4 regions of the Bacillus cereus group sp. Bce041 genome follow, and region 1 is predicted to be linked to each of the others. Evidence: riboswitches for the same ligand, from Rfam matches in the RefSeq annotation. Region 1 holds a riboswitch; each other region holds the start of a gene.

Region 1 (5,553 bases):
ATGGAAATAATAAAACAGAAGAAGAAATAGTGATGGCTCTTCAGGCGAATATCGGTTGTTTTGTCGTAGATAATTTCTTTGAATTAGAAGTTTTACACGATTTAGCGATGCAACATGGGAAATTTGTGAACATATTAATTCGTGTAACGCCTGGAGTAGAGGCGCACACACATGAATATATTACAACAGGTCAAGATGATTCGAAATTTGGATTTGGTGTTTCAAACGGTCAAGCGATGCAGGCAATTGGATTTGCTTTACAAAAATCAAATTATAATGTGCTAGGGATCCATTCACATATTGGGTCGCAAATATTTGAAACAGCTGGTTTTGTTCGAGCAATTGAAGTTCTTCGCCAATTTTTAGAAGAAGTGAGAGAGCAAACAAACTATGTAGTAAAAGTGTTAAATGTAGGCGGGGGATTTGGAATACGTTACACAGAGTCAGATACACCATTAACTCTTGAGACATATGTGCGAGCTGTAACAAGTGCAGTGAGAGAACAATTTACTGTATGTGAATATCCATTGCCAGAAATATGGATTGAGCCAGGCCGTAGCATTGTAGGTGATGCTGGGACAACAATTTATACAGTTGGATCTGTGAAAGATATTCCTGGTATTCGGAAATATGTATCAGTCGATGGTGGAATGACAGATAATTTAAGACCTGCTTTATATAGTGCGCGTTATGAAGCGATGTTAGCGAATCGAGGGAATGATGAGAATGAGGAACTCGTTTCGATTGCTGGGAAATGCTGTGAGAGTGGAGACATGTTGATTTGGGATATTCATTTACCGAAAGTCGCTGCTTCTGATTTACTAGCAGTTTCCTGTACAGGAGCATACGGGTACTCGATGGCGAATAATTACAATCGGATTCGAAGACCAGCCGTTGTCTTTGCAAAAGGCGGAACATCGCAAGTAGTTGTGGAACGCGAAACATATGAAAATATTATTGGGAACGATCGCATACGTATTAAAGAGCTTGTCTAAATAGGAAAAGGAGTTGTTCGAATGGACAATTCCTTTTTTATAAAATAAAATAATTAAAATATATCGGAAAACTAGGATTGAAAAAAATCAGAATTGTGATAAAATACAAATACAAAGCTTATCAAGAGAAGCGGAGGGAACTGGCCCGAAGAAGCTCGGCAACCTGCTTATAGAAAGCAAGGTGCTAAATCCAGCAAAATGGGATCCATTTTGAAAGATAAGGTAAAATATATTACCGAACAGTCTTTTCGAAATGGGAAAGATTTTTTTTATGAATAAAAAGGGGGGCTGTTCGCGTGAGTGTACGGGAACATTTTGATGAAGTATCCGAGAAGATTGAAGCGATGCTTGCTGATATGAAATATGGTTCAATTACAATTGTTGTGCAAGATGGAAAAGTAATTCAGTTAGAGAAAAGTGAAAAAGTACGTTTAAAGTGAAAAGCGCTGACTAGAAAAACTAGAGGCGGTTTTAACCTATTTTCATTAGGTTAAAACCGTCTTTTTGCTTTTACAGGGGGAAAAAACATGTTGACGTATGAAACGTGGGAAGAAAATGTTGTTTCGTTTTCGGAAGAAGATGAAACAAAAGGTGCGTTATCAGTATTAAATTGGGCTTATAAAGAATATAAAGATGAGGTTGTCTACGCATGTAGCTTTGGGGTGGAAGGTATGGTATTGCTGCACATTATAAACCAAGTAAATCCATCTGCTAAAGTTGTATTTTTGGATACAAATGTTCATTTTCAAGAAACGTATGAATTAATTCAAAAAGTGCGGGAACGATTTCCTTCATTGAATATTATAGAAAAACAGCCAGAACTTACACTTGATGAACAGGCGAAGTTGCATGGTGAAAAACTGTGGGAGAGCAATCCGAATCTTTGTTGTAAGATTAGAAAAATTTTACCTTTAGAAAAATCATTAGTCGTGGAAAAAGCATGGATATCGGGCTTAAGAAGGGAACAATCAGAAACACGTAAGCATACAAAGTTTATAAATCAAGATCATCGTTTTCAATCTATTAAAGTTTGTCCACTCATTCATTGGACGTGGAAAGAAGTTTGGCGATATGTATACAAACATAGCTTGCCGTATAACCCGTTGCATGATGTTGGCTATCCAAGTATTGGGTGTGAGAAATGTACGTTACCTGTAGGGGATGGTGGCGATTCAAGAGATGGTAGATGGGCTGGAAAAGTGAAAACTGAATGTGGTCTTCATTACCAATAAGATGAATCTTGAAATAAAGCTAAGAGAGGATATAGAAAAATGAGCATAGTAAACGAATTAGTAAACCGTATAGATGAGACATATGACGTATCACAAATTGAAAAAGAAATTAAATTAGACAATATTGCGTTAAGTGATTTAGAACTATTGGCGACAGGTGGATATAGCCCCCTTACTGGTTTTTTAGGGAAGGAAGATTATGATTCTGTTGTAGAAACGCTTCGTTTAGCAAATGGTAGTGTGTGGAGTATACCGATTACATTACCGGTAACAGAAAAAGTCGCAGAAAGCCTGAAGGCTGGAGAGGAAGTAAAGCTTGTCAGCAATGGAAATATATACGGTGTCATTCAAATAGAAGATATTTTTGTACCAGATAAAGAAAAAGAAGCGTTACTTGTATATAAAACAACGGATGAGGCTCATCCAGGAGTGAAAAAATTATATGAACGACCAAACGTTTACGTTGGAGGAACTATTATTCTAACAAAACGCTTTGAAAATAATCAATTTCCTTCTTATCATTTAGACCCAATTGAAACGAGGGAAGCATTTAAAAAACGTGGGTGGAAAACAGTGGTCGGATTTCAAACGAGAAACCCGGTACATCGTGCCCATGAGTATATTCAAAAATCTGCTCTTGAAATTGTAGATGGTCTCTTTTTAAATCCGCTCGTCGGAGAAACGAAATCGGATGATATTCCTGCTGATGTAAGAATGGAAAGCTATGAAGTACTTCTTCAAAACTATTATCCGAAAAATCGTGTCTTTTTAAGTGTATTTCCTGCTGCCATGCGTTACGCAGGACCAAGGGAAGCGATATTTCATGCGTTAGTAAGAAAGAATTTTGGATGTACCCACTTTATAGTAGGGCGTGATCATGCTGGAGTAGGAGATTATTACGGAACGTATGAAGCGCAAGAAATCTTCACAAATTTTACGATAGAAGAGTTAGGAATTACACCACTATTCTTTGAACATAGTTTTTACTGCACGAAATGTGAAGCGATGGCTTCAACGAAAACATGTCCGCACGGAAAAGAAGATCATGTTATTTTATCGGGTACGAAAGTAAGAGAATTATTAAGAAACGGTGAGATTCCACCAAGTACATTTAGTCGTAAAGAAGTAGTGGAAGTGCTAATTAAAGGCTTGAAAAAAGAAGTAGTAACAGAATAGGGAGAGAACGAGATGGATACGAATATTACTTGGCATACAGCTTCGGTTTCAAAAGATGAGAGAAGAGTGAAGAATGGACATCATAGTTTTGTAATTTGGTTTACTGGTTTATCAGCTTCGGGTAAATCTACAGTAGCGAATGCGGTCGCTCGTAAACTGTTTGAAAAGAATATTGGAAATTATGTGCTGGATGGGGATAACATTCGCCACGGTTTAAATAAAGACTTAGGATTTTCTGAAAGTGATCGCATGGAAAATATAAGACGTATTGGCGAAGTGGCAAAGTTATTTGTAGACCAAGGAGCAGTTGTCCTTACAGCATTTATTTCACCATTTCGAGTAGACCGCAAACAAGTAAGAGATTTATTAGCGGCAGATGAATTTATTGAAATTTTTGTGAAGTGTCCGATTGAAGAGTGTGAGAAACGTGATCCGAAGGGACTTTATAAAAAGGCAAGAAAAGGTGATATTAAGGATTTCACAGGTATTGATTCGCCTTATGAAGAGCCAGAGCAAGCGGAATTAATTGTAGAAACGCACAAATATTCTATTGAAGAATGTGCAGAACAAATCGTGAAGTACTTACAAGAGCGTAGTTTTATATAGGGGGATAAACAATGAGTTATGAAAAAGTATGGGCTAACAATGAAAAATTAAATCAGACCGAGAAAAATAAATTAGAAAAAGATGGCTTAGAAATTTTTAATGATATTCCTTACTATGCGGAAAATGGTTTCGAATCTATTCCGAAAGAAGAGTGGGATGCCTTTAAATGGGCAGGCTTGTATTTACAAAGACCGAAAGAAGCTGGTTATTTTATGATGCGGGTAAATATTCCGTCAGGGATTATTACAAATGCACAGGCAGAAGTACTTGCTTCTATCGCTGAAGATTATGGACGTGATGTAATAGATATTACGACGAGACAGGCGATTCAGTTTCACTGGTTAGAAATTCAGCAAATTCCAGATATTTTTAAAAGATTAGCAAGAGTTGGGTTATCTTCAGCGGGGGCTTGTGGTGATATAACGCGGAATATTACAGGTAATCCGCTTGCTGGCATTGATGCAAATGAACTATTCGATACAACGCATATTGTGAAAGAAGTATATGATTACTTCCAACATAATGAAGAGTTTTCTAACTTGCCACGTAAATTTAAAATGTCTATTAGTTCTAATATTTATAATTCAGCCAACGCAGAAATTAACTGTGTTGCATTTACGCCTGCAACGAAAGAAATAGATGGTGAGAAAAAAGTTGGTTTTCATATAAAAGTAGGTGGAGGATTATCAGCTCGACCGTATTTAGCTGATGAATTAGATGTATTCGTTTTACCAGAAGAAGTGAAGGCGGTGGCGATTGCGATTGCTACTATATTCCGTGATTTTGGATATCGTGAAAAACGTCATTTAGCTCGGTTGAAATTTCTTGTTGCGGACTGGGGAGCAGAGAAATTTAAAGAGAAACTAATAGAGTATACAGGGCCTTTACAAAGTAAAGGGGAAAGTGCACTCAAAGGATGGAATGCAGGCTATTTTTATGGTGTTCAAGACCAAAAACAAAAGGGATTAAAATATGTAGGTTTTAATGTACCGGTAGGTCGTTTACATGCAGAAGAAATGTTTGAGATTGCAAGAATCGCAAAGCAATATGGAAATGGACAAATTCGTACATGTAACTCGCAAAACTTCATTATTCCGAACGTTCCTCCGGAAAATGTAAAAGGATTACTTAGTGAACCGCTGTTTGAAGCGATATCTGCTAGCCCGAAATCATTTATTGGTCATGCGGTTTCATGTACCGGTATTGAATATTGTAATCTTGCACTAGTAGAAACGAAAGAAAGATTACGAAAAATTGCAGAATACTTAGATACACAAATTGCACTCGATGTTCCAGTTCGAATTCATATGGTAGGCTGCCCGAATTCATGTGGTCAACGTCAAATTGCTGACATTGGGTTACAAGGGGTGAAAATGAAAACGAAGGAAAAAGGCATTGTTGAAGCGTTTGAAATATACGTTGGTGGAACATTGTTAGATGGCGGTGCCTACAATCAAAAGTTAAAAGGAAAAATAGATGGTGAGGATCTACCTGATGTACTCGCATCATTTATAAGTTATTTCAAAGAGAATAAATTACCAGCC
Region 2 (5,553 bases), on a different contig from region 1:
CAAGAGGTTTTCTTCCTTCTTCAAGTGCAAGACTTAAATCCTCGTGTAATCCTTGTTTCGTACCTTCTACAATATAATTTGCTAGTCTTTCATCAAGCGTTAACGTTTCTTGTACAACGACATCTTTCTTTTTAGCAACTCGGTAAAAGTTTGTAAATTCTTCTAACGTCTCTTTCGTCGTTTCAAACAGTAATGCATCTGCAAGGCGTTTTTCTTCCTCTGGAATCGACGCATAGCGTTCTAATTTTTCCGTATTCACAATCGCGTAATCTAATCCTGCTTTCGTAGCATGGTATAAAAAAACTGAATTTAATACTTCACGTCCAGCCGGTGGTAAACCAAATGATATGTTACTTACACCTAAAATCGTTAAACACTCTGGTAACGCTTCTTTAATAAGGCGAATTCCTTCTATAGTCGCTGCCGCTGAGCCAATATATTCTTCATCACCTGTCCCTACTGGAAACACAAGTGCATCAAAAATAATATCTGACGGGCGTATCCCATACTTCTTTGTAAGTAATTCATAGCTTCTTTTCGCAATTTCTATCTTTCGTTCCGCACTAACCGCCATACCGTCTTCATCAATTGTTCCTACAACTATAGCGGCACCATACTTCTGAAGAAGCGGTGTCACTTTTTTAAATCGTTCTTCTCCATCTTCTAAATTAATTGAATTAATAACAGCTTTTCCTTGAATATAAGTAAGAGCTCGCTCCATCACATTTTCATCTGTTGAATCAATCATAATCGGTACTTTTAAAACTTTCGTAACTTCTGCTAAGAAGTTTTCCATATCTTCTATTTCATCGCGATCAGGATCTGCCATACAAATGTCAATAATATGAGCATTTTTCTTCACTTGCGCTCTTGCCACTTCAGCAGCCTCTTCAAATTTCCCTTCTGCTACTAAGCGTTTAAATTTACGTGACCCAATAACATTCGTTCTTTCACCTACAAATAACGGTCTCATAGACTCATCATATTGCAGTGCTTCTAATCCACTAATTCCATGTCCTTCTCTCTCATGATGGTCACGAGGCCTAAGAGATGCTAGCGCGGATTTCATTGCTTTTATATGTTCTGGTGTCGTGCCACAACAACCACCAATAATATTAATCCATCCTTCTTCAGCAAATCGCTTCACCTTTTCAGCAAGAGAAGATGGAGATTCATGGTAATGTCCATCTTCATCAGGAAGACCTGCATTTGGATAACAAGAAATGTAACACTCCGATAAATCAGATAGTGAACGAATATGGTCCCTCATAAACTCCGGACCAGTCGCACAGTTTAACCCAACAGATAATGGTTTCATATGTTCTACTGATAAATAAAAAGCTTCAATTGTTTGCCCAGCCAGAGTCGTTCCCATTGGCTCAATCGTTCCTGAAATCATAATAGGAACCGTTTTTTTCAGTTCTTCAAAAGCGGCTTGAATTCCAATATAAGCTGCTTTCACGTTACGCATATCTTGACTCGTCTCAACGAGTAATACATCAACTTCTCCTTTTAATAATCCTCGTGCCTGCCTTGTATAAGCCTCAATCAATTCTTCAAAAGTCACACCACCTGTAACACTAATTGCTTTCGTTGTTGGTCCCATCGCTCCCGCAACATATACTTCCTTCCCGCTTTCTTTAACAGCTTGCTTCGCCAAAAGTGCTGCCTTTTCATTTAGTTCTTCATCTAAATGAGACAGATCATAATCACTTAGTACAATATTCGTTGCCCCAAATGTATTTGTTTCAATAATATCCGCTCCAGCTTCAATATAAGCTTTATGAATCTTTAAAATAACGTCTGGTCTTGTTTCCACTAAATATTCATTACAGCCCTCGTACTCTTCTCCTCCGAAATCTTCAGCAGTTAAATCCTCTTGCTGAATCATTGTCCCCATTGCACCATCTAATATTAAAATGCTATTTTTTAATTTTTCTTCTATACACTTCATCAATTAATACCTTCTTTCACTTCTTGCTTTTCTCTTACATATTTAACAAGATGTTCTGTAATTTCATACTTTAAAAATGGTGTAATAAGATAAATACCATTAAAATATTTCATCGCTGCGTCGACCAATTCTTGTGAAATGCGGATCCCTTCCTCAATTGCTGCCTCTTTTGTTTCATGTCCATCCATTCTCTCTCTTATTTCTTCAGGAAGAGTAATACCCGGCACCTCAAAATGAAGAAAATCTGCATTCCGCTTACTTACTAACGGCATAATTCCAATAAAAATAGGTTGTTCCAAATGCTTTGTCGCTTCATACACTTCTTCAATTAACTTGATATCGTAAATTGGCTGAGTTAAAAAATACTCCGCTCCAGCATCTATTTTTCGTTCCATTCGCTTAACCGCTGCTTTTAAGTGCCTCACGTGAGGATTAAATGCGCCGCCTACAGAAAACCTTGTCGCCGGTCCAATTGATTTCCCTAAAATTGAACGTCCATCGTTCATTTCTTTAATCATTTTAATAAGCTCAATAGAGGATAAATCATATACAGAAGTGGCACCGGGAAAATCACCAACGCGCGCTGGATCACCAGTTAAAGCTAACACTTCTTCCATCCCTAACGCCGATAAACCTAACAAATGAGATTGTAGTCCAATGACGTTATGATCTCTACACGTTAAATGCGTCAATACTGGGATATCATGCTTCGTTAATAACGCACCCATCGCCATATTAGAAACACGAGGCGATGCTAATGAATTATCTGCTAGAGTAATAGCATCTGCTCCCGCTCTTTTTAACGCTCTTGCTCCTTCAAAAAAACGCTGTGTATCTAACGTTTTCGGTGGATCTAATTCCACTACAACTGTCGTTTGTTTTTTCGCTTTCTCTGCTAGAGTGACGTGAGCCTTCGAACGTTTCTCATGCGTATGAACGACTTTCGGCCTTTGAATCGTGTCTTTTTCTATTACAGGGGTAATATTCGCAACAGCGCGCTTCATACTTTGAATATGTTCTGGAGTCGTACCACAACAACCACCCAATAACCGAATACCTTGCTCAATAAATCTCGGTGTCATCGCTTCAAAATAAGCTGGGCTTCCCTCATATACGTAACGTCCATCCACATAATTCGGGAGGCCTGCATTTGGGTATGCTGATAAATAGCCATTTTGAGGAATCGATATCATTTTGAAAGCTTCCGTCATATGAAGCGGCCCTAGTTGACAATTCAATCCAACAACATTTGCACCGTAATCTATAAGTTGCTTTAATATTTCATTGACATCATTTCCATTTTGAGTCGTACCTGCTTCATGTAACGCTAATTGCGCAACAATTGGAATATTCGTTTGCTTACGCAATACTTTAACGGCATGAAGTAATTCAAATTCATCGTAAAAAGTTTCTAATAGTAATCCATCAACCTGTTCTTCTAGTAAAGCCCCTGCCTGTTCAAGTAACATAAACTCTCTTTCCATATCAGTCGTTGTAACAGCTCCGATATGTTTCATACCACCAATTGTTCCTAAAATTGCATTTTTATCTGTCACAGATGCTTTCGCTAGTTTTACTGCCGCTCTATTAATTTCTGTAACTTGATTTTCTAAACCATACATACGTAATTTCGCCTCATTTGCTCCATACGTATTCGTTTGAATTACATCTGCTCCAGCAGCTACATATTGTTTATGAATCGATATAATTAAGTCTGGATCAGATACATTCAATTCTTCAAAGCTACTTTGCAAACCATGTGAATGCAATAACGTCCCAACCGCACCATCACCTATTACAATTCCTTTTGATAATAAATCTAGTAATTTCACGACTCTCCCTCATTTCTATCAATATAAAAACCCCCTCTTCACTTTGAAGAGGGGGACATAATCGTTCCTCCTCTTATTATGCAAAACATTCGTTTTGCAGGTATTAGCACCGTTTCAAACATTTCGTTTGAAGGTTGCCGGGTTTCACAGGGCCTTTCCCTCCACCGCTCTCAATAAGAGTTGTCTTTATTATTTTATTTATGTAGCTAAAAGGAAATGCGTTCCCCTTTTAACAATGTTTGTAAATTTTTTAATAAATTTAGCATGCACAAAAGTAAAAGTCAATGACACTTGCGGAAAAATAAAAATTATTTAAAATAAAGTTGCAATTCAGTTATATTTTATTGTAAAGTTAAAAACATAATAAAAATTTCATACGAACATTCTTATCTAGAGAGGTAGAGGGACTGGCCCTGTGACGCCTCAGCAACCATTAACATTTTGTTAATAAGGTGCTAATTCCAGCAAATTGTGAAAGATTTGACAGATGAGAAGAAGACTCTATTCAAACCGAAAGCCTTCTTCTTAGAAGGCTTTTTTTATTTTATATTCACTTAATGTTTCAATTTAAAAAGGAGGAATTTTCATATGTCAACAATCGAAACAAAACTAGCACAAATCGGAAATCGCAGTGAAACTACAACCGGAACGGTTAATCCACCAGTTTATTTCTCAACCGCTTATCGTCACGAAGGAATTGGTAAATCTACTGGCTTTGACTATTCACGAACTGGCAATCCAACTCGAGGTCTTTTAGAACAGGCGATCGCAGACTTAGAATATGGCGAACAAGGTTATGCCTGTAGTTCAGGGATGGCGGCTGTTCTCCTCGTCCTTTCTCTATTCCGCTCTGGAGACGAACTTATTGTATCTGAAGATTTATACGGGGGAACGTATCGATTATTTTCTGAGCATGAAAAAAAGTGGAATGTTCGATGTAGATACGTAAATACACAGTCTATTAAACAAATTGAGCAAGCTATCACAACTGAAACGAAGGCTATTTTCATAGAAACTCCAACTAATCCATTAATGCAAGTTACTGATATTGCTGCTGTCGCAACTGTAGCGAAAAGGAACGGACTACTCCTTATTGTAGACAACACTTTCTACACACCTTATATACAGCAACCATTAACAGAAGGTGCTGACATTGTACTTCATAGCGCAACGAAATATTTAGGGGGACATAACGATGTACTAAGCGGGCTTGTCGTTGCAAAAGGAAAGGAACTTTGCGAGGAAATCGCTCATTATCATAATGCATCAGGTGCAGTTTTAAGCCCATTTGACTCATGGTTATTAATTCGCGGTATGAAAACGTTAGCGCTTCGCATGAGGCAACATGAAGAAAATGCGAAAGCAGTTGTTGCGTATTTAAATGATGAAGACGGGGTGACAGATGTATTTTATCCAGGAAGAGGCGGCATGATCTCATTCCGCCTTAAAGATGAAGCTTGGATTAATCCATTCTTACAATCTTTATCCTTAATTACATTTGCCGAAAGTCTTGGTGGTGTAGAAAGTTTAATGACTTATCCAGCAACGCAAACACATGCTGATATTCCTGAAGAAATTAGAACAGCAAACGGCGTATGCAATCGTCTTCTTCGATTCTCAGTTGGCATTGAAAATAGTAACGATTTAATTCAAGACTTAAAGCAAGCAATTAAACTCGTAAAAGAAGGTGTAAGAATATGAGCTATTCTATAGATACACTCTTACTACACAACCAATATAAACACGACTCGCAAACAGGCGCTGTGA
Region 3 (5,553 bases), on a different contig from region 1:
ACTTTAGCAAAACGGATTAATGAAGTTGCAAAAAGCAAAAATATATATACGTTAGATGCACCTGTCTCAGGAGGAGATGTTGGTGCGAAAGAAGCAAAACTCGCAATTATGGTAGGTGGGGAGAAAGAAATATATGATAGATGCTTACCTTTACTTGAAAAGTTAGGAACAAACATTCAATTACAAGGACCAGCTGGGAGTGGACAACATACAAAAATGTGCAATCAAATTGCGATTGCTTCCAATATGATTGGAGTATGTGAAGCTGTTGCTTACGCGAAGAAGGCTGGACTGAATCCAGATAAAGTGTTAGAGAGTATTTCAACAGGGGCGGCAGGTAGCTGGTCATTAAGTAATTTAGCTCCTCGAATGTTAAAAGGAGACTTTGAGCCAGGATTTTATGTAAAGCATTTTATGAAAGATATGAAAATTGCTTTAGAGGAAGCAGAAAAATTACAATTACCAGTCCCAGGCTTAAGTTTGGCGAAAGAATTGTATGAAGAGTTAATTAAGGATGGCGAAGAAAATAGTGGAACACAAGTACTATATAAAAAATATATAAGGGGGTAAACGAGGTGGACCTTCAAAAGTTTGATGAGATGATTGATACTGTACAGCGAGCTACTTGTATGCAAATTAATGAAAAACAAAAAGAAGCTTTTAAACAAAAATATGATTTTGAACCAGAATTTGAATATGGAAGAGATGAGAAGGGACATTATGTAATTCGAACCTCAAAAAAGATGTTAGAAGAAATGGAGTTTTATTTGGCATTGAAATATGATCGTGATGGAGTGGATCTTTATATGCAAGCTGAGATTGATGGTATATTTCATGTATCTGTTAGCTATGGTGAAGATGCCCTACATCTACAAGAATTGTTTCAATTTCTAGAAGAAAATAAATAAAAGTCCTCATTTGAGGACTTTTATTTATTTAGTCATCTTTAATTTTTATAATTATAAGTTAGAAGCGCGTCGGCATCGTTCAACCGGGAACGGGATAATTTGTGCGATGTGATTAGGACCAAATTGTTTTGTACGAGCATGGCGTATTATATAAAAAGCACACAGAATTGAAACAGGAATAGCGCCGAATAAACCAAATAATAAAGCGCTTACACAAGATGCGACAAATCCTAAAACACCAATTTCTAACTCTTCCATAATAGCTCCTAAAATAACAGGAAATGCTCCACATGTAACTCCAAGTATAAGTGCGATAAGTAAGCTCATGATTATCCCCCTCTGTTTGCGATATTATTTTCCTTCTAAGTTAATTGTAGTATATCACATATAAAACAGAATTTTCAGAAAAAATTCAATAAATGTTCAAAAAATGTTCGAAAAATGCACTTGAAAAATTAAGGTGTAAATTTGTGATGAAATGGTACTTTCAAGTAAATAAAAAATCAGACTTATTTCAAAATGAAATAAGCCTGTTCCATAGGAGGATGTATATATGTAGAGTGAATAAAAGTTTGGAAAAGGGGGTCCAAGTCCTTTTATTCAACTAACTACCTTAATAGATTGGAACCCAGCCTTCAGTTGTCACAAAAATACGAATAGCTACAACTTGGCGATCATCTTGCAAGGTAAAATAATGTCTTGCATTTTCAGGAACAGATATTAAATCGCCTGGCTCAAGTTCAACATCAAAGAATTTCCCATCTTTACCTTCAATAGCGAAAATGCCGTGACCACTGACGATAAAGCGAACTTCGTCATCTGTATGATGGTGTTCCTTTTGGAAATTAATTAATAATTCGTCAAGGTTAGGTGTGCTACTTGAAAGTGAGATTACATCATGTGCTTTATAACCTCGACGTGCTGAAACATCAGCGATTTCTTTTGAAAAAATAGCTAATATTTCAGCTTTGTTTTCATCCGTTAACGAATAATTTTCATTTAAATGAGTAGGAAGTTTAGAAATATTCCATTTCTCATATAAAACGCCTTCCTCTTGTAGAAATTTAGATACTTCCACTTCATTTTCAATACGAGTATTTACTTCATGAATACGAATTTGCGCCATTAGAAACGCCTCCTTGAATTGATAATAGTTTTATATGAAATTGGAATAAAAACTCATAAGCTTCTAATCTCTTCTTTGCATCAAAGCTATCTCGGCCCCATACGGTAATACCGTGGTTACGGATTAATACTGCACCCGAATCTCCTTGTATATGCTTTCGGAAGTTTTCTCCAAGTGTTGGGATATGGGCATGGTTTTCGATAATAGGAATGTGAATGGTTGCACCTTCTTCCCAAATATCGAGAGCTTTAATAATTTCTTGATTTTGAAGGGTGACTGCATCACTATATAAATTTGTGATGACATTATTATCGGTTGTATGAACATGAAGTACGCAACCGGCATTCGTATTGTTATAAATGTGTGTATGCAATATTGTTTCTGCTGAAGGGCGTAATTCAGTCTCTAAAACGGGAACTCCTACATGATCTACTAATAGAAAATCATCTGGAGTGGTTTTTGTTTTATCTTTACCGCTTGCCGTAATAAGAAAAGTAAGTGGTTCATGACTAACCTTTATAGAAATATTACCACTTGTTGCTGGGAACCAATTTCGTGTTGTTAACTCTTGTTTTATCTCGCTTAAGTCATACCATTGACGAAAAAGTTGTTTCATGCCTTCACCTCCAACAAAAGTTTTAATTCAGCTTGCACATCTTGAAATGTTTCAAACGGTGTATAAGCAATATGATTTTCTTCACACTTTGTAATAAGAAAATCGCGAGCGAATACTTTATCAGCTTGTTTCGCGGCTTGTAAATCAGTAATAGAATCTCCAATTACAATATGAAAGTCATCTGTATCACTTAATTTACGGATTAATGATGATTTACATAATCCGCAATGATTTTGACAATGATCATCACAAGAATGAGGCCATTTAACTGTAATAAACTCTGCTGAAAAGTCTGTTTCATTACAATAAATTTGCTCTTTTGGAATGATTCCTTGTAAGAGTGGATAGACGAAGAAATCCATTCCACCTGATATCACGTAAAAAGAAATGTTATTTTCCTTTACGAATTGTATAAACTCATGAAAACCACTACGGATTTCAGCAGTTTCTATTAAAAATTGAATAATATCATCGTGCAGATTAGTAGGTATTAATTGAAATAATTGAGAAACACCTTCTTGAATGGATAGTTCTTGTGATAAAATTTTATTCTTTACTTCTTCGGCTTCTGGTGGTGCGAATTTTTCCATAATGGACATAATGTTATCATTATTTGTAATCGTGCCATCGAAATCACAAAATACTTGAATACTCATAATTTCACCTCATAAGAGGGATTTCCCCATATTTGTAGTGCACTATGCAAATTTATGTCGTCTACTTCATGGAGTGGTTTATTTTGCAAAGTAGCATCAATTGCAGTACGGAAAGCTTTACCGCCGCCTTGCGCTCCATTTGGATGTCCGTGTATCCCGCCGCCAGCATTAATAACAACATCTTTACCGAAATCTCGTACAATAAAGGGAACGAAACCAGGATGAATACCAGCAGACGGAACAGAAAAGCTCTTCTTGAAAGATGCATCGTCTTCAGTTAAATATTTTGAGATAGCAAGAGCCTCCTCTTTTTCTAGCGCAACACTTCCGTATGGAGATGGGAATAATGAAAAGTCAGCCCCAGCATAACGTAGTAGCTTTCCAAGTAATAATGGAGATGAAACTCCATATAACTTGGATGCTGAATAAGCACCACTTACAGCAGGATGTGCCATAATAGGAACTGGGATTTCATCATCTTCTGCAAGTGATTGTAGTACATCTAGTCCGTAAGCAAATACGTTAAATAATAGAATATCAGCTCCAGCTTGCACTGCACGTTTAGCATTTTCTTTTAAATCAAAAGTTCGTCCTGTTAAATTTACGGCATATAACGTTTTATGTCCGTATGTTTCATATACGGATTGTAAAACTTCTTTTCCAGATACAATGCGTTTCGTAAGTGGTGTTAATGCATTTTCAAATAATATTTCATCATCTTTTACTATATCTACACCACCAATTGCTTGATCGCGTAATTGCGTTTTTAAATACCCAATATTTCGTCCAATCATTCCTTTAAAAATACTCATTAAAAGGGGACGATCATGCACTTGTAAAAGGTTTCGAATACCATCTATCCCGAATTTTGGACCAGGAAAATGTTTTTTTAACTCGTCTGAAAAAGTTAAGTCAATTAATTTTACTTCGCCATCAAGGGATAGTTTTCCAAATGTAGTCGTTAAAATTGCTGGTAAATCTGGACTGAAGTTTAATAACGGATATTCGATTTTAATAATTCCGCGTTTTACTTTTTTACGTAAATACGAATTGGTATGTTCATGTTCAGCTAATTCCTCAACATGAATGACATTGCCTTTATGCTGTTTTAATTGTTCTTGTAATAAGTGTGGCAAATGAGTCCAAGAGCCAATTGTTAAACCAAGTGCAATTTGCTCAGCTTTTTTTTCTAAGTTATGTGAACCGTCATGGATCAAATACGTCGCTATTATTCCGCTCATTGTTATAACCTCCTAGTTAAATAAAAAAACCTCTCAGCTAAGGAGAGGTTTTTTTACAACCAGCTCCTTATCTGTCAGCATAATGCTGCGAGAATTAGCACCGTGTCTACAATTGTAGATCGGTTGCCGGGTTTCGTCGGGCTCGTCCCTCCACCTGCTCTTGATAAGAAGTATTTAGAAATGTTTAAATTTTTAAGATAACTGAATTTTGTCAGATATTTTTCGTGTTGTCAATTACTTTTTGAAAAAATTTAATTTATCAATTCGATTAATGGCTTCTCGTAATCTATCTTCTGTATGTAAGAGACCAACACGGACATACCCTTCGCCATGCTCACCAAATCCAACACCAGGAGCAACTGCGACATGTGCTTTTTCTAGTAAAATATTAGAAAATTGCTCAGAGGTATATCCTTTTGGAACGGGAAGCCATGCAAAGAATGATCCTGTTGGAATGTCTACATTCCAACCAATTGAGTGACAGGCTGAAATAAGAGCGTTTCTTCGAGATTCGTAACTATTTACAAGGTCTATTACACAAGACTGTGAACTTAATAGCGCTTCTCGAGCAGCATCTTGAACTGCACCGAATATACTAACATACATATGATCTTGTAATAGGTTAATTGTTTCAATCACACTTTCATTCCCTACAGCAAAAGCGATGCGCCAGCCAGCCATATTGAAAGTTTTTGATAATGTGTAAATTTCAATTCCTATATCTTTCGCACCATCTGCTTGCAAGAAACTAACAGGTTTTTGACCATCAAATCCGATAGCGCCATAAGCAAAATCGTGAACAACTAATATATTATGTTTATTAGCAAAGTGAATGGTTTCATCAAAAAAATCTTTTGATGCAGTAGCACCGGTAGGATTATTTGGATAGTTTAAAAACATTAATTTTGCACGCTCTGCAATAGAGTCATCAATGTTCGTATAATCTGGTAAAAAGTTATTTTCTGCAATAAGTGGCATTCTTTCAAAGTGTGCTTTTGCTAAAGCA
Region 4 (5,553 bases), on a different contig from region 1:
ATCGTTTTTCAAATTTTAGAGAAATAAAAGTTCCTACGCATAAATTATTTGTGTTAGGTGATAATCGTAATCATAGTAAAGATAGTAGGAATACACTTGGACTTATTGATGAATCAAATATAATAGGTAAAGTAGAAATGGTATTTTATCCATTTGATCATATAAAATGGATAAAATAATTCTATTAACGATTCACATTTTATAAAATAAATCATATATTGATAGCATAGGACAAGCAGAAACGCTTGTTCTAACCTCACAGAACACTCCTTATCACGGTTAGGCATCTACATAGGTAGATGCTTTTTTTATGTTGATGACTGAAAATTATTTATCAATATAATGTAGCAAGCATATTAGGACTATTAGGGGAAGATTACTTGTACAAATAACAGTATGCTTAATTAAAACAGTGAAATGTAAGGAGTGAGGAATAAGTGCTAAATATTTTAGTAGTTAATTTTCCAGCAGAGGGGCATGTAAACCCTACATTAAATTTAGTAAAAGCCTTTACTGAACGAGGGGATAACGTACATTATATTACAACGGCAAACTTTAAGGATAGAATTGAAGATTTAGGAGCTACTGTACATACTCATCCGGATCTATTAAAAGAGATTTCTATTGATGCTGAAACCTCATCTGGGTTAAATGCTTTCTTTCATGTGCATGTTCAAACTTCTTTATATATATTAGAAATTACGAAACAATTATATGAAAGTATAAATTTTGATTTCGTAATTTATGATATATTTGGCGCAGGAGAGTTAGTAAAGGAATATTTACAAGTTCCAGGTGTAGTGTCCTCACCTATATTTTTAATTCCGCCAGAATTTTTGAAGACATTACCTTTTCATCCAAATGCAGATATGCCATTTCAACCAGAGGAAATCTCTGAAAAATTACTAAATCAGATGGAACATAAATTTGGAGTAAAACCAAAGAATAATCTTCAATTTATGAATAATAAGGGTGATGTTTGTCTCGTATACACAAGTCGTTATTTCCAACCTAATAGCGAATCGTTCGGGGAAAATAACATTTTTATTGGACCGAGTATTTCAAAGCGTAAAACAAATATAAAGTTTCCACTGGAATCACTTAAAGAAAAGAAAGTTATTTATATTTCAATGGGAACACTGCTTGAAGGACTCGAACCATTCTTTAATACTTGTATTGATACTTTTTCAGATTTTGATGGGATAGTTGTAATGGCAATTGGTGATAGAAATGATATTTCTAAAATTAAGGAAGCACCAGATAATTTTATAATTGCTCCATACGTACCTCAATCAGAAATATTAAATGAAGCAGATGTTTTTATTACACATGGTGGTATGAATAGTGTACACGATGCCATTCATTATAATGTCCCATTTGTAATAATACCGCATGATAAAGATCAGCCAATGATAGCGCAAAGATTAACTGAGCTTGAAGCGGCACATAGACTATTGAAAGAACATGTTAATGTACACACTTTAAAAGAGGCCGTAACAGATGTACTTTCAAATGAAAAGTATAAATATGGTATAAGAAAACTTAATGATAGCTTTTTAGAATGTGGTGGTTCAAAAGAAGCGATTGCAGTTATTGAATCTCTTTTAAATAAAGTAAAACTTTAATTGGTGGGGCTTTACTGCCTGCAAATAGCGGGATAAATAGTCGTAACTGTATACAAGCATAGAGGTTCTCACCTTTATGCTTGTGTATTCTTATCCAGCAAATTGTACAGCAGTATTTGCATGTAAAAAAGCAGTATCAAAAACGGGAACAGTAAGATCATTTTGGGAGATGAGTAAAGGTATTTCAGTGCAGCCTAATAATATACCTTCAGCACCGTTTTGAATTAATGATTTTGTAATTTGTAATAACCTTTTTTTAGATGTTTCTGAAATGATCCCTCTACTTAATTCATCTAATATGACATGGTGGATAAAAGTTCTTTCCTCGTCATTTGGGATAATTGTCTCAATGTTATATTTCGCTAATCGTGATTTATAGAAATCTTGCTCCATCGTTTGTTTTGTTCCTAATAGTCCGATACGTTTTATATTCTGTTCTACCATTTCTTTAGCACTTACATCACCAATGTGAAGAAGCGGGATAGATATTGCTTGTTCTACCTCCTCGGCAAATAGATGTACAGTATTTGAACACATTAATAAACATTCAGCCCCAGATTTTTCAACTTTCTTTGCAACTGTAACTAGTTCATTTTTCACTTCTTCATATTGATGGTTTTGTAATAAAGTAGTTACTTCACCAAAGTCCATACTATATAAAATTAGCTTCGCATTTTGATCGTATTGAGAGAGTGTAAGTGTATTAATATGTTTATAGTATAATGATGTAGATTCCCAACTTAATCCTCCAATCAAACCAATAACTTTCATAATGCATTCCTCCCGAAACGATTTTGAATTCATTATTTCATAATTCCGATAAGAATACAATGATTTAAACGTGCTATTTAATAAAAAATAAAAATAGTAAGAAAAGTGTTGAAATTTACATTCTTTAGTGCCATAATACGAATTACAAATTAATACTTATCCAGAGAGGTGGAGGGAACGGCCCTAAGAAACCTCAGCAACCCCTATGCAATTTTATAGGAAGGTGCTAATTCCGCAGAGGACACGATGTGTTTTTTGAAAGATAAGAGGATTCTTGAAAGTGAAAGAAAGTGACCTCTTATGTAAGAGGTCATTTTTTTGTTGTATAGAAAGGGAGTGTCGATGCATAATTCATTTTTAAATTAAATATAGAGTAATAAAAGTTGACTAATATGAGAGGGGAATTGTCATGAATAAATTATCAACAAAGTTAGTAGTAGCAATCGGTATTGGAGCAGCATTATACGGGATATTAGGACTTTGGGGATTTTCTATTGCACCGAATACATTTATTAAACCAGCATTAGCTATATTAACTGTTTTTGGAGCATTATTTGGTCCAGTGGCAGGACTGTTAATCGGACTTATCGGTCATACCGTAACAGATACGATTGCTGGATGGGGTATTTGGTGGGGATGGGTTATTAGTTCAGGAATTATTGGTTTTTCAATGGGGCTTATTCAAAAAAGAGTTGGTTTTAGTGTGAAAAACGGGTCGTTTAACAAGGGGGATATTTCTTATTTAGCAATTACTGGGCTAGTTGGTATTGTCATTGCTATTATATTTGCTGGGGCATTCGATATTATTGTGATGGGAGAACCATTTGACAAAATTGTTATACAAGTATTAGGAGCAACAATTTCCGATGTCATCGTTTTCTTAGTACTTGGATTGCCACTTACAATTGGTTTGGCGAAATCCAATAAGAAACATACACATTTAAAAATTGAAAAGTAGGGATGTTAACATGCAACCAATTATTTCGTTTGAACAATTCACCTTTCAATATGGGCATGCTGCGCAGCCTACTTTAAGTGATATTACCTTTCATATATACCCTGGGGAAAAAGTGCTAATTGCTGGACGAAGTGGTTCAGGAAAGTCGACATTAGCTCATTGTATAAATGGGCTAATCCCATTTTCTTACGAAGGGAATAGCACAGGTAACGTTTTAATTGCCGGTAAAGACCCAAGGGAAGGAAGTATTTTTGAACAAAGTAAACAGGTAGGAACAATTTTACAAGATCAAGATGCTCAATTTATTGGTCTGACAGTAGAAGAAGATGTAGCTTTTTATTTAGAAAATGAATGTGTAAAGCAAGATAACATGAAAAAGATTGTTTCGGACTCATTAAGAAAGGTGAAGATGCATACGTTTCATAAACAAAGTCCACATGAATTATCAGGAGGCCAAAAGCAAACAGTTTCTCTTGCTGGTTTATTAACAACAAATGCGGATATATTATTGTTCGATGAACCATTAGCGAACTTAGATCCACTAAGCGCCATACATACGATAGAACTTATGAAAGATATACATGAGCAGTATAATAAAACGATTGTTATTATCGAACATAGGATAGAAGAAATTTTAAAACTGGATTTAGACAAAGTTATATTAATTGATGAAGGTAAAGTCATTGCGATGGGAACACCAAAAGAAATCTTAGCGTCAAATATATTACCACGTATTGGCTTAAGAGAGCCTATTTACATCGAAGCATTAAAGAGATTACATTTTGATCGTAATAATGACGTAATATATCCAATGGAAAACCTTCAAAAAGAAAAGGTAAGCAACGTTATAAAAGAGTGGATGGAGAAACAAGTCATATTAGAAAGGAATGCTAAAAACAAGGAATTACTTAAAGTGGAGAATTTATCATTTTCATACCCTAATAAACAAAAAGTATTAGAAAATGTAAACCTTTTAATATATGAAGGAGAAATTGTGGCACTGTTAGGACATAATGGAGCAGGGAAATCAACATTAGCTCATAGTCTTATAGGTATAAACAAAATGAAAAATGGGAAAATTGCGTTAAAAGGTGAAGATATTAGTTCTTGGTCTATTCGTAAACGTGGGGAAATCATATCTTACGTGATGCAAAATCCAAATCATATGATTACACAGCCTACTGTTTTTGAAGAAGTTTCATTTACATTAACATTACATAATTTTTCTAAGGAAGAAATTAAGAATAAAGTAGAAGGGATTTTAAAAATTTGTGGTTTATATCCATTTCGTAATTGGCCAATTCAAGCACTAAGCTATGGGCAAAAAAAGAGACTAACAATCGCATCTGTATTAACAACAAATCCTAAGCTTATCATATTAGATGAACCGACAGCGGGACAAGATTATTATCATTATAAACAATTTATGTCGTTTATTAAAAACCTAGCTAAAAAGGGAATTTCATTTGTTGTTATCACTCACGATATGAATCTCGCGCTAGAATATACAGACCGTGCAGTAGTTCTACATGAAGGGAAAATTATTGCGGATAATACAGTGTTTGATGTATTAGGCGATCAAGAAACGTTACAAAGAGCCAACTTAAGAGAGAGTTCTTTAACCAAGCTTATTAAATTTAGTGGGATTGCATGTCCAGAAAAATTTATGGAGCTTTATTTAGACAGTAATAGGAGGGAGGAAGGTGCATAGTACATATTTTCATCGTATGGATGGGGTAGTGAAATTGTTTTTATTTATTTTTTGTATGACGCTTACTTTTTTGTTTTTTGATTTTCGGGTGTTGCTAATATTATTTATTATTGGGTGTATCGGACTCAGCATTGCTAAAATTCCATTTCGTAAAATTTTAATTGTTTTTAGTGTCATATTTACATTTAGTTTATTAAACTCTGTCATGATTTTATTTATTACACCAACTCATGGATCTGAATTAACTGAATCATATACCGCGTTTTTACATGTTGGATATGCAACGATTACATATGAAACATTATTTTATGCAGCTACACTTTCATTAAAGTATTTTACGTTATTACCATTTACACTTCTTTTTATTTACACGACAGATCCAAGCGAATTTGTAAGTAGCTTAAGTAAACTTGGTATTCATTATAAGATTACATATGCAATAAATATTGCACTACGTTATATTCCTGACATCCAGTCTGAGTATAAAA

What was found. Region 1 has a riboswitch for S-adenosylmethionine ahead of ACUN13_RS08350 (YezD family protein). Riboswitches for the same ligand answer to the same signal wherever they lie in the genome.
Region 2: linked by a shared signal. The riboswitch ahead of metI (cystathionine gamma-synthase/O-acetylhomoserine thiolyase) and the one ahead of ACUN13_RS08350 (YezD family protein) in region 1 are both predicted to bind S-adenosylmethionine.
Region 3: linked by a shared signal. The riboswitch ahead of mtnW (2,3-diketo-5-methylthiopentyl-1-phosphate enolase) and the one ahead of ACUN13_RS08350 (YezD family protein) in region 1 are both predicted to bind S-adenosylmethionine.
Region 4: linked by a shared signal. The riboswitch ahead of ACUN13_RS14865 (ECF-type riboflavin transporter substrate-binding protein) and the one ahead of ACUN13_RS08350 (YezD family protein) in region 1 are both predicted to bind S-adenosylmethionine.

Annotation. Positions count from the first base shown of each region.
Region 1 is NZ_JBQXON010000002.1:462,073-467,625, reverse strand. Features, by position in the region: gene lysA (diaminopimelate decarboxylase) at 1-995, shown strand, start outside; SAM riboswitch class I at 1,111-1,219, shown strand; gene ACUN13_RS08350 (YezD family protein) at 1,292-1,435, shown strand; gene ACUN13_RS08345 (phosphoadenylyl-sulfate reductase) at 1,523-2,227, shown strand; gene sat (sulfate adenylyltransferase) at 2,267-3,403, shown strand; gene cysC (adenylyl-sulfate kinase) at 3,416-4,009, shown strand; gene ACUN13_RS08330 (ferredoxin--nitrite reductase) at 4,021-5,553, shown strand, end outside.
Region 2 is NZ_JBQXON010000001.1:510,649-516,201, forward strand. Features, by position in the region: gene metH (methionine synthase) at 1-1,954, opposite strand, end outside; gene ACUN13_RS02700 (bifunctional homocysteine S-methyltransferase/methylenetetrahydrofolate reductase) at 1,954-3,786, opposite strand; SAM riboswitch class I at 3,857-3,966, opposite strand; SAM riboswitch class I at 4,170-4,280, shown strand; gene metI (cystathionine gamma-synthase/O-acetylhomoserine thiolyase) at 4,375-5,487, shown strand; gene metC (cystathionine beta-lyase) at 5,484-5,553, shown strand, end outside.
Region 3 is NZ_JBQXON010000001.1:328,830-334,382, reverse strand. Features, by position in the region: gene ACUN13_RS01650 (NAD(P)-dependent oxidoreductase) at 1-570, shown strand, start outside; gene ACUN13_RS01645 (DUF3909 family protein) at 576-908, shown strand; gene ACUN13_RS01640 (hypothetical protein) at 960-1,235, opposite strand; gene ACUN13_RS01635 (1,2-dihydroxy-3-keto-5-methylthiopentene dioxygenase) at 1,522-2,034, opposite strand; gene ACUN13_RS01630 (methylthioribulose 1-phosphate dehydratase) at 2,012-2,650, opposite strand; gene ACUN13_RS01625 (2-hydroxy-3-keto-5-methylthiopentenyl-1-phosphate phosphatase) at 2,647-3,306, opposite strand; gene mtnW (2,3-diketo-5-methylthiopentyl-1-phosphate enolase) at 3,303-4,547, opposite strand; SAM riboswitch class I at 4,612-4,717, opposite strand; gene ACUN13_RS01615 (pyridoxal phosphate-dependent aminotransferase) at 4,782-5,553, opposite strand, start outside.
Region 4 is NZ_JBQXON010000004.1:130,667-136,219, forward strand. Features, by position in the region: gene lepB (signal peptidase I) at 1-179, shown strand, start outside; gene ACUN13_RS14855 (macrolide family glycosyltransferase) at 438-1,625, shown strand; gene ACUN13_RS14860 (aspartate/glutamate racemase family protein) at 1,716-2,396, opposite strand; SAM riboswitch class I at 2,550-2,665, shown strand; gene ACUN13_RS14865 (ECF-type riboflavin transporter substrate-binding protein) at 2,806-3,354, shown strand; gene ACUN13_RS14870 (ABC transporter ATP-binding protein) at 3,365-5,065, shown strand; gene ACUN13_RS14875 (energy-coupling factor transporter transmembrane component T family protein) at 5,058-5,553, shown strand, end outside.